2 regions of the Streptomyces sp. NPDC048416 genome follow, and region 2 is predicted to be linked to the other one. Evidence: riboswitches for the same ligand, from Rfam matches in the RefSeq annotation. Region 2 holds a riboswitch; the other holds the start of a gene.
What was found. Region 2 has a riboswitch for cyclic di-AMP ahead of ACGFW5_RS29110 (transglycosylase family protein). Riboswitches for the same ligand answer to the same signal wherever they lie in the genome.
Positions count from the first base shown of each region.

Region 1: another riboswitch for cyclic di-AMP. It lies ahead of ACGFW5_RS11465 (M23 family metallopeptidase); the one in region 2 lies ahead of ACGFW5_RS29110 (transglycosylase family protein).

Region 1 covers NZ_JBICXU010000006.1:313,063-317,269, forward strand. Annotated here, with positions in the region: gene ACGFW5_RS11460 (PP2C family protein-serine/threonine phosphatase) at 185-1,306, shown strand; cyclic di-AMP (ydaO/yuaA leader) riboswitch at 1,565-1,735, shown strand; gene ACGFW5_RS11465 (M23 family metallopeptidase) at 1,745-2,905, shown strand; gene ACGFW5_RS11470 (aldo/keto reductase) at 3,139-4,083, shown strand; gene ACGFW5_RS11475 (PrsW family glutamic-type intramembrane protease) at 4,089-4,207, opposite strand, start outside.
Region 2 covers NZ_JBICXU010000031.1:36,009-40,215, reverse strand. Annotated here, with positions in the region: gene ACGFW5_RS29115 (transglycosylase family protein) at 70-1,128, shown strand; cyclic di-AMP (ydaO/yuaA leader) riboswitch at 1,386-1,556, shown strand; gene ACGFW5_RS29110 (transglycosylase family protein) at 1,559-2,263, shown strand; gene eno (phosphopyruvate hydratase) at 2,522-3,808, shown strand; gene ACGFW5_RS29100 (septum formation initiator family protein) at 4,112-4,207, shown strand, end outside.

The DNA.
Region 1 (4,207 bases), on a different contig from region 2:
CCCTGGTGGACCGTGCGGGCCGAGCCCCTGGTGGACCGCCCGGGCCGAGCCCTGGTGAACCGTGCGGGCCGGCCCCGAGCGGGCGGGGTTCGTGCCCCCGCGCCCGTACTGATCCGCCGCGCCCGACGCCCCGCTTGGGCGCGTCCGAGTCGACGTCGGGGCCGGGACGGGGCAGTCTGGACGGGTGCGGCAGCGAGCAGAAGGCGACGGGCGCCTGGTACGGGCGCTACCCGTACTCCTCGTCGTCGTCGGCTTCGCCTTCGACGCCTCGACCCCGCCCGACCTGACGGCCGCCGCCCTCTTCGCGGGCGCCCCGGTCGCCGCGGCCCCGTTCTACTCGGGCCGTGGCACCGCCGCCGTCGGCATGGGCTCGGTGCTCGCCGTCGTGCTGCTCTGGTTCATACACGACCTCCCCAACCTCGGCGAAGGCGCCAGCGAGCTGTTCACCGTGCTCACGGTCGGCGCGCTCGCCCTCGTCATCAACAGCATCCTGCGCCGCAGTGGTGAACGGCTCGCATCGGCCCGTGTCATCGCCGAGACCGCGCAGCGCGCCGTGCTGCCCACGCCCGCGTCCCGCATCGGTGGCCTGCACGTCGCCGCGCGGTACGAGGCGGCGCAGGCGGACGCGTTCATCGGCGGAGACCTCTTCGCCGTGCAGGACACCCCGTACGGGGTCCGGCTCATCGTCGGCGACGTCCGCGGCAAGGGGCTCCAGGCGGTCGAGGCCGTCGCCGTGGTGATCGGGGCGTTCCGGGAGGCGGCCGAGCAGGAGTCCTCCCTGGAGGCGGTGACCCAGCGCCTGGAGCGGGCGCTGGCCCGCGAGGGCACCCGGCGCGACCGGCTCGACGCGGTCGAGGGGTTCACCACGGCGCTGCTCGCCGAGATCCCGCGCGGCGACGGCACCGTACGCACGGTGAACCGGGGCCATCCCGAGCCGTTCCTGCTGCACCCGGACGGATCCCTGGACGCGATCGTGCCGGCCGAACCCGCACTGCCGCTCGGCATGTCGGACCTCGGCGTGTGGCCGGACCGGGCCGAGCTGCGCCCCTTCCCGCCCGGTTCGACGCTGCTCCTTTACACCGACGGGCTCTCCGAGGCGCGCGACGCCCAGGGCATCTTCTACAACCCCGGCGCACGGCTGCGCGGCGCGATCTTCCCCGGCCCGGACGAGGTCCTGGACGCGCTCGTCGACGACGTACGCCGCTACACGGGCGGCGGCGCGAGCGACGACATGGCGCTGCTCGCGGTGGCCCGCCCGGCCGAGGGCCAGCCCGAGCGGCGGCGCACGGTCCGGATCGTGAAGTAGGGCCGCCGCCGTGGCGCGGGGTCACGGTGGGTGCGCGAAGGGTCTCCCTGCGCATAACAATTGACACTCCGTCAGAATGCGGGTGCGGCGGGTGTGGCTCCGAGGGGGCGTGAACTCGACCGGTTTGCCCCGGCAGTGGGCGCTAAGTCCGGGCCATGGCCGTTAACGATCAGTGGGGAACGGCTTGGAATCAACCCCCGCCTTCTATTAACGTTCGATAACGCAGCGCGGTCGTACCAGCCGTCGCCAAGGCGGCACCGTGCGCATGCGCCGAATCCCGCAAGGGAGCCGGGGGACCACCAACTTGGGGCGAATCGGGCATCCGCCATGGGCGCTCGTAGGAGACCTTCCTGCTCCGAACCCTCCTCCAGGGCCCTAACGGCCTAGGGACCCCCACCGCTGACCCGGTAGGCGAGAAGGAAGGAAAGGAGCGCCTTCGTGGCGTCCAACGACCCTGCTCTCGACACTCCCCTGCCTCCTGGGGCCGCGCTCTACGGGGACGCGCCCGGCGAGGACGAGAGCTGGGAGGAGTGGGACCCGACCGAGGAGTCCGTACGCGCGGTTCGCGGCCGGCACCGGGTGGCCAAGCAGCGCGGCGGCCTCGCCCGCAGCTCCACCGTCCTCGGCGTGGGGGTCATCGCGGCGGTCGGCGCGGGCGGCATGGCCACCGCGCAGAGCAAACCGCCCGTCTCCATATCCCTGCCCGACTCCCTCGCGGGGAGCCTGCCCGACCTCGGCTCGCTGCCGGGCGTCGGCGCACTCCTCTCGCACGGCGGTACGGGAGCGGACGCGCACGGCGGTACGGGAGCGGACGCGCACGGCGGTACGGGAGTGGACGCGCACGGGGACGCCTCCAAAACCGCGGCCGCCGAGGCCGACCGGAAGATCGCCGCTGCGCCGCTGAGCATGGCCGGGCTCTCCACCAGCGAGGCCGAAGGGGGCGCCACCGACGCCGGGGAGGCACTGCGCGCCCGGATCCTCCAGCAGGCCGGGCAGCAGAAGGCCGCGGCCGTCGCCGAGGCGAAGGCCGCCGCGGAGAAGGCGGCGGCCCAGAAGGCCGCGGCCGAGGCGAAGGCCAAGCAGGAGGCCGCCAAGGTCCAGGCCGCCGCCGAGGCCGCGAAGGCCGCCGCCGAGAAGAAGGCGGCCGAGGAGGCCGCGGCGAAGAAGGCGGAACAGGCGCGGCTGGCGGAGCTGGCCGCCGAATACTCCCTGCCGGTGGGCTCGTACACGATCACCTCCACGTTCGGCGAGGCCGGCTCGATGTGGTCGTCCGGCCACCACACCGGCCTCGACTTCGCCGCGCCCACGGGCACCCCGCTCAAGGCGATCCACTCCGGGACGGTCAAGTCGGCGGGGTGGGCGGGGGCGTACGGGTACCGGACGGTCATCACGCTCGAGGACGGGAGCGAGCTCTGGTACTGCCACCAGTCGTCGATCGCCGTCGGCGCGGGGCAGAAGGTGACGACGGGGGAGGTCGTGGGGCGGGTCGGTGCGACGGGGAACGTGACGGGGCCGCATCTGCACCTTGAGGTGCATGCGCCTTCCGGTACGGGGATCGATCCGATGACCTGGCTTCGGTCCAAGGGGCTCAAGCCGTGACGGTGTGACGGTGTGACGCCGGTGCGGGTGCCGTCGGTGCCGGTGCCGGTGCCGGCGCCGGTGCGGGTGCCGGTGCCAGTGCCGGTGCGGGTCGTGGGTGGCTTGGCTGTCTCGCAGTTCCTCGCGCCCCCGAATCCCCGTCGCTTTTCCCGTTGTTCCGCGTGTCTCTGGAGGGGCTGCCAGGAGAGGGCGAGGCGCGGAATACCTGGCCCCGTGCGGGAGTTGCTGTCGCCATGACCTCTCTTCGTGCGCTCGGCAGCTCCGATCTCTCCGTGTTTCCCCTCGCCCTCGGCGGCAACGTGTTCGGCTGGACCGCCGACCAGGACCAGTCGTTCGCCGTCCTGGACGCCTACACCGCCGGTGGGGGCAACTTCGTGGACACCGCCGACGCCTACTCCAAGTGGGCCCCCGGCAACTCCGGCGGCGAGTCCGAGACGATCATCGGGAAGTGGCTGGCCGCGCGCGGCAACCGGGCCGACGTGGTCATCGCCACCAAGGTCGGCGCCCACCCCCGTTACGAAGGGCTGGCCGCGACCACGATCAAGGCCGCCGCCGAGGAGTCCCTGCGCAGGCTCGGCACGGACTACATCGACCTGTACTACACACACTTCGACGACACCTCCGTGCCCGTCGAGGAGATCGTCACCGCGCTCGACCAGCTGGTGCGCGACGGCAAGGTCCGCGCGATCGCCGCCTCCAACATCACCCCCGAGCGGCTGCGGGAGTCCCTGGACTTCTCCGACCGCGAGGGCCTGGCCAAGTACGTGGCGCTCCAGCCGCACTACAACCTGGTCTCCCGCGGCACCTACGAGGGCGTGCTCCAGGACACCGCCTCGCGCGCGGGTCTGGCCGCCGTGCCCTACTTCGCACTCGCCTCCGGCTTCCTCACCGGCAAGTACCGTCCGGGCCAGGCCGTGGACAGCGCGCGGGCGACGGGCGCGGGCAAGCATCTGGAGACCGAGCGGGGCCGCAAGGTGCTGGCCGCGCTCGACCGGATCGCCCAGGAACGCGACGCCGAGATCGCCACGGTGGCGCTGGCCTGGCTCGCCGCGCGACCCACCGTCGCCGCGCCCATCGCGTCGGCCCGCACCGTCGAGCAGGTCCCGGCGCTGCTCGCGGTCGCCGACCTGGAGCTCACCGACGCGCAGCTCTCGGAACTGACCGCCGCGTCAGCGTAGCCGCGTCAGCGTAGATAGGGGTTGTGGGGGCCGCGCCGCGCCGGGTCCCCGGCCGGGCCCGGCTGCCCGTACGGGGCGTACTGCGGGTGCGGGGCGTGCTGGGGGTGCGGGGCGTACTGCGGGT
Region 2 (4,207 bases):
TGACAGGCGTTCGAGTACGGCTACGTTCACCGTTCATTCGGCTCAGCAGTCACACGGAAGGCCTTCTTCATGCGCTCCGGGAATGGACGGCATCGTCGACCCCGCCAGGCACCCGCCCTCGTCGTAGCGGCAGGAGTGACCGGGTCCGCCATCGCGCTGCCCCTGCTCGCCGCGACCGGCGCGAGCGCCGCGGACGCCGGCACCTGGAACCAGGTCGCCTCCTGCGAGTCCGGCGGAATGTGGAGCGCCGACTTCGGCAACGGTCTGTACGGCGGGCTCCAGCTCTCGCAGGCCACCTGGGAGGTGTACGGCGGCAACGAGTACGCCCAGCGCGCCGACCTCGCGAGCCGGGCGCAGCAGATAGCCGTCGCCGAGAACGTGCTCACGGCCAAGGGCCCGAGCGCCTTCGCGAGCTGTGGCACCAGCGCCGGGCTCGCCAAGGGCGGCGGCTCGGCGAACGTCGATCCGGGCGTGCCGGACGCGCCGGACGGAACGGCGTCGTCCCTGCCGTCCATCCCGGGCGTCCCCACCGCCCCCGCGACCGGGACGCCCGACGCCACACCGACGCAGGACGGCACCGGCCAGGCCACGCCGTCCACGGACGCATCGAAGCCGAGCGGGCCGGCCAAGTCCGCCACCCCGTCCGCCTCCACGTCGGCGAGCCCCGGCAAGCACCGCGGGACGCCGGCGCCGGAGGAGAGCACGGGCGCCACCGCGCCGCAGACGCCGCCCGCCCGGACCGGCTCCGCCGCCGAGAACGGCGCGGGCGACTCGACGGACGGCCGCGACGCGGGACGGCACGCCTCGCGAGGTGACGGCGCCTCACGCGAGACGGGCAACACGCCTGCGGCGAGCGGCGCCTACACCGTCCGGCCCGGCGACAACCTCTCGGTCATCGCCGACGCGAACAAGGTCCAGGGCGGCTGGCCCGCGCTCTACCACGCCAACGAGCAGCTGATCGGCACCGACCCCAACCTGATCCTGCCTGGCCAGAGCCTGGACCTGAAGGACGTGACGGCCGCCAGGGCGACCCCGGGCGCCACCTCGGCGACCCCGGACGCCACCTCGGGCTCCGCCCCGGCCACCACGGCGGACTCCACCCCGAACTCCACCCCGAAACAGGGTTAGTTCGAGGGCGTATGTCCGTTCTGTGCAAGTGAGACATGGGTCTCTTCGCCTCAACTGGCGTGTCCTGTCTGCCCGGTCCGTCCGTCCCGCCCCTCACCTGCGGAAACATCCCTTCTGTAACCGCAAGTAAGGGGGATTTCTCCCCGATGTGCGTCTTTGAACATTGGCGGGGCGTGTGTTTTCGTCGGACTCGCTCGTCACCGCGAGCCCCGTCAGCCGAGCACGCCGAATCCTGCCGTCGGCCGATGGGAACAGTCGACGCTTATGCGCCGTAGGCAGGAGCGGGGGACCCAAGGTAAGTGCCGGGCCCGGCAGTTCGACAGGACTGCCGAGAACGGCTTGGGGTGAAGACGGGCGCATCGACGCTCGGCCGGGCAGCTCACGCCCGAACCCGACAGCTCACCTCGCAGGCGTCGGTGAGGAGAACTCCATGCTGCTTTCCGGCAAGGGCAAGCACCGCCGCCCGTCCAAGGCCGTCCGTGTCGCCACGCTGGCCGGTGTCACCGGTGCCGCTGTCGCCGCCCCGCTGATGGCGGCCGGCTCCGCCAGCGCCGCCTCCGTGCAGACCTGGGACGCCGTCGCCCAGTGCGAGTCCGGCGGCAACTGGTCCATCAACACCGGCAACGGTTACTACGGTGGCCTCCAGTTCTCGAACTCCTCCTGGGCCGCCGCCGGCGGCACCCAGTACGCCTCGCGCGCCGACCTGGCCACCAAGGGTCAGCAGATAGCCGCCGCCGAGAAGCTGCTCGCCATCCAGGGCCCGGGTGCCTGGTCCTGCGCCGGCGCCGGCAACTTGACGTCGGGTGGCGCCAAGGCCGACGTGGACACCTCCGGCTCGTCCTCTTCCTCCTCGAAGGCCGCCAAGCCCTCGAAGCCGAAGAAGCAGGCCCAGCCGCAGCAGAAGTCGCAGAAGTCCGAGCGCACCGAGTCCGCGCCGGCCAGCCGCAGCGAGCAGCGCAGCGAGCCGGTCAAGCAGGGCGACGGCGAGTACACGGTCAAGTCCGGCGACACCCTCGGCACCATCGCGAACGCCAACGGCGTCAAGGGCGGCTGGGAGAAGGTGTTCGACCTGAACAAGGACATCGTCAAGGACGCGAACCTGATCTTCCCGGGCCAGAAGCTCCACCTCGGCTGAGTCCGGCCGACCCCCAGGCCGCCCCGGCCCGGCGCGCGTTCCCCCGTACGCGCCGGGCCGGGGCTTCGCCGTTACCGGGCAGTAGTGTTGTGGTCCTTTGCCCGGGAATCCAGGCCATTGGGCCCTTTTTCGTCCCAGGACGCGGGCACCCGGCCGGTCTGGGCCCCGGAGCCGGTTAGGCTCTTGTCGCAAGGCGAAGCGACCCCGCATGTCCCTTGCACTGCTTGCGTCACATCTAGCGTCACATCCCAGAAGGAGATGCTCGTGCCGTCCATCGACGTCGTCGTAGCCCGGGAAATCCTGGACTCCCGAGGCAACCCCACGGTCGAGGTCGAGGTCGGCCTCGACGACGGCAGCACCGGCCGTGCTGCCGTCCCGTCGGGCGCCTCCACCGGTGCCTTCGAGGCCATCGAGCTTCGTGACGGCGACCCCAACCGCTACGGCGGCAAGGGTGTCGAGAAGGCCGTCCTCGCCGTCATCGAGCAGATCGGCCCGGAGCTCGTCGGCTACGACGCCACCGAGCAGCGCCTGATCGACCAGGCCATGTTCGACCTGGACGCCACGGACAACAAGGGCTCGCTCGGCGCCAACGCCATCCTCGGCGTCTCGCTCGCCGTCGCGCACGCCGCCTCCGAGGCCAGCGACCTGCCGCTGTTCCGTTACCTCGGCGGCCCCAACGCGCACCTGCTGCCCGTCCCGATGATGAACATCCTCAACGGTGGGTCGCACGCCGACTCCAACGTCGACATCCAGGAGTTCATGATCGCCCCGATCGGCGCGGAGTCCTTCTCCGAGGCCCTTCGCTGGGGTGCCGAGGTCTACCACACGCTCAAGGGCGTCCTGAAGCGCAAGGGCCTGTCCACCGGCCTCGGCGACGAGGGCGGCTTCGCGCCGAACCTGGAGTCCAACCGCGCCGCCCTCGACCTCATCCTTGAGGCCATCAAGGAAGCCGGTTACGCCCCGGGCAAGGACATCGCGCTCGCGCTCGACGTCGCCGCCTCGGAGTTCTACAAGGACGGCACGTACGAGTTCGAGGGCAAGTCCCGCTCGGCCGCCGAGATGACCGAGTACTACGAGGAGCTTGTCTCCGCGTACCCGCTGGTCTCCATCGAGGACCCGCTGTACGAGGACGACTGGGCCGGCTGGAACACCATCACCTCGCGTCTGGGTGCCAAGGTCCAGATCGTCGGTGACGACCTGTTCGTCACCAACCCCGAGCGCCTGGCCCGCGGCATCGAGGAGGGCTCCGCCAACGCCCTGCTCGTCAAGGTCAACCAGATCGGTTCGCTGACCGAGACCCTGGACGCCGTCGAGCTGGCCCAGCGCAACGGCTTCAAGTGCATGATGTCCCACCGCTCGGGCGAGACCGAGGACGTCACCATCGCCGACCTCGCCGTCGCGGTGAACTGCGGCCAGATCAAGACCGGCGCCCCGGCCCGCTCGGACCGCGTCGCCAAGTACAACCAGCTCCTGCGCATCGAGGAGATCCTGGACGACGCCGCGGTCTACGCCGGCCGCTCCGCGTTCCCGCGCTTCAAGGGCTGAGCAGCATCACCGGCTGAGCAGCGTCACCGGCTGAGCAGCATCAACGGCTGACGCCCTAGGGGGTGTCTGGTGGATCATGGCCGGGGGTGCGGCGCCTGGCACGGCACCTCGCGGCGTTGCCGAAACGCCCCGATAGCTCCGCTATCACGACGTTCCGGCGCCTTGCGATGCACCGCACCAGGCGCCGCGCCCTGACCGACCCTGATCCACCAGACACCCCCTAGCCAGTCGTCCGTACGTCCCCGGCCGCGGTCCCGTACCGTGTCCGGGGACGTACGTGTGTGACGGGGAGGCGGGACAGCGATGGGCAACGACGCCAAGGTCAAGGACCGCGACCGGTTCTCCACCGCGGCCCGGCTCAAGGTGCTCGGCGAGCAGACGGCGGCCCGCGTCTACCGC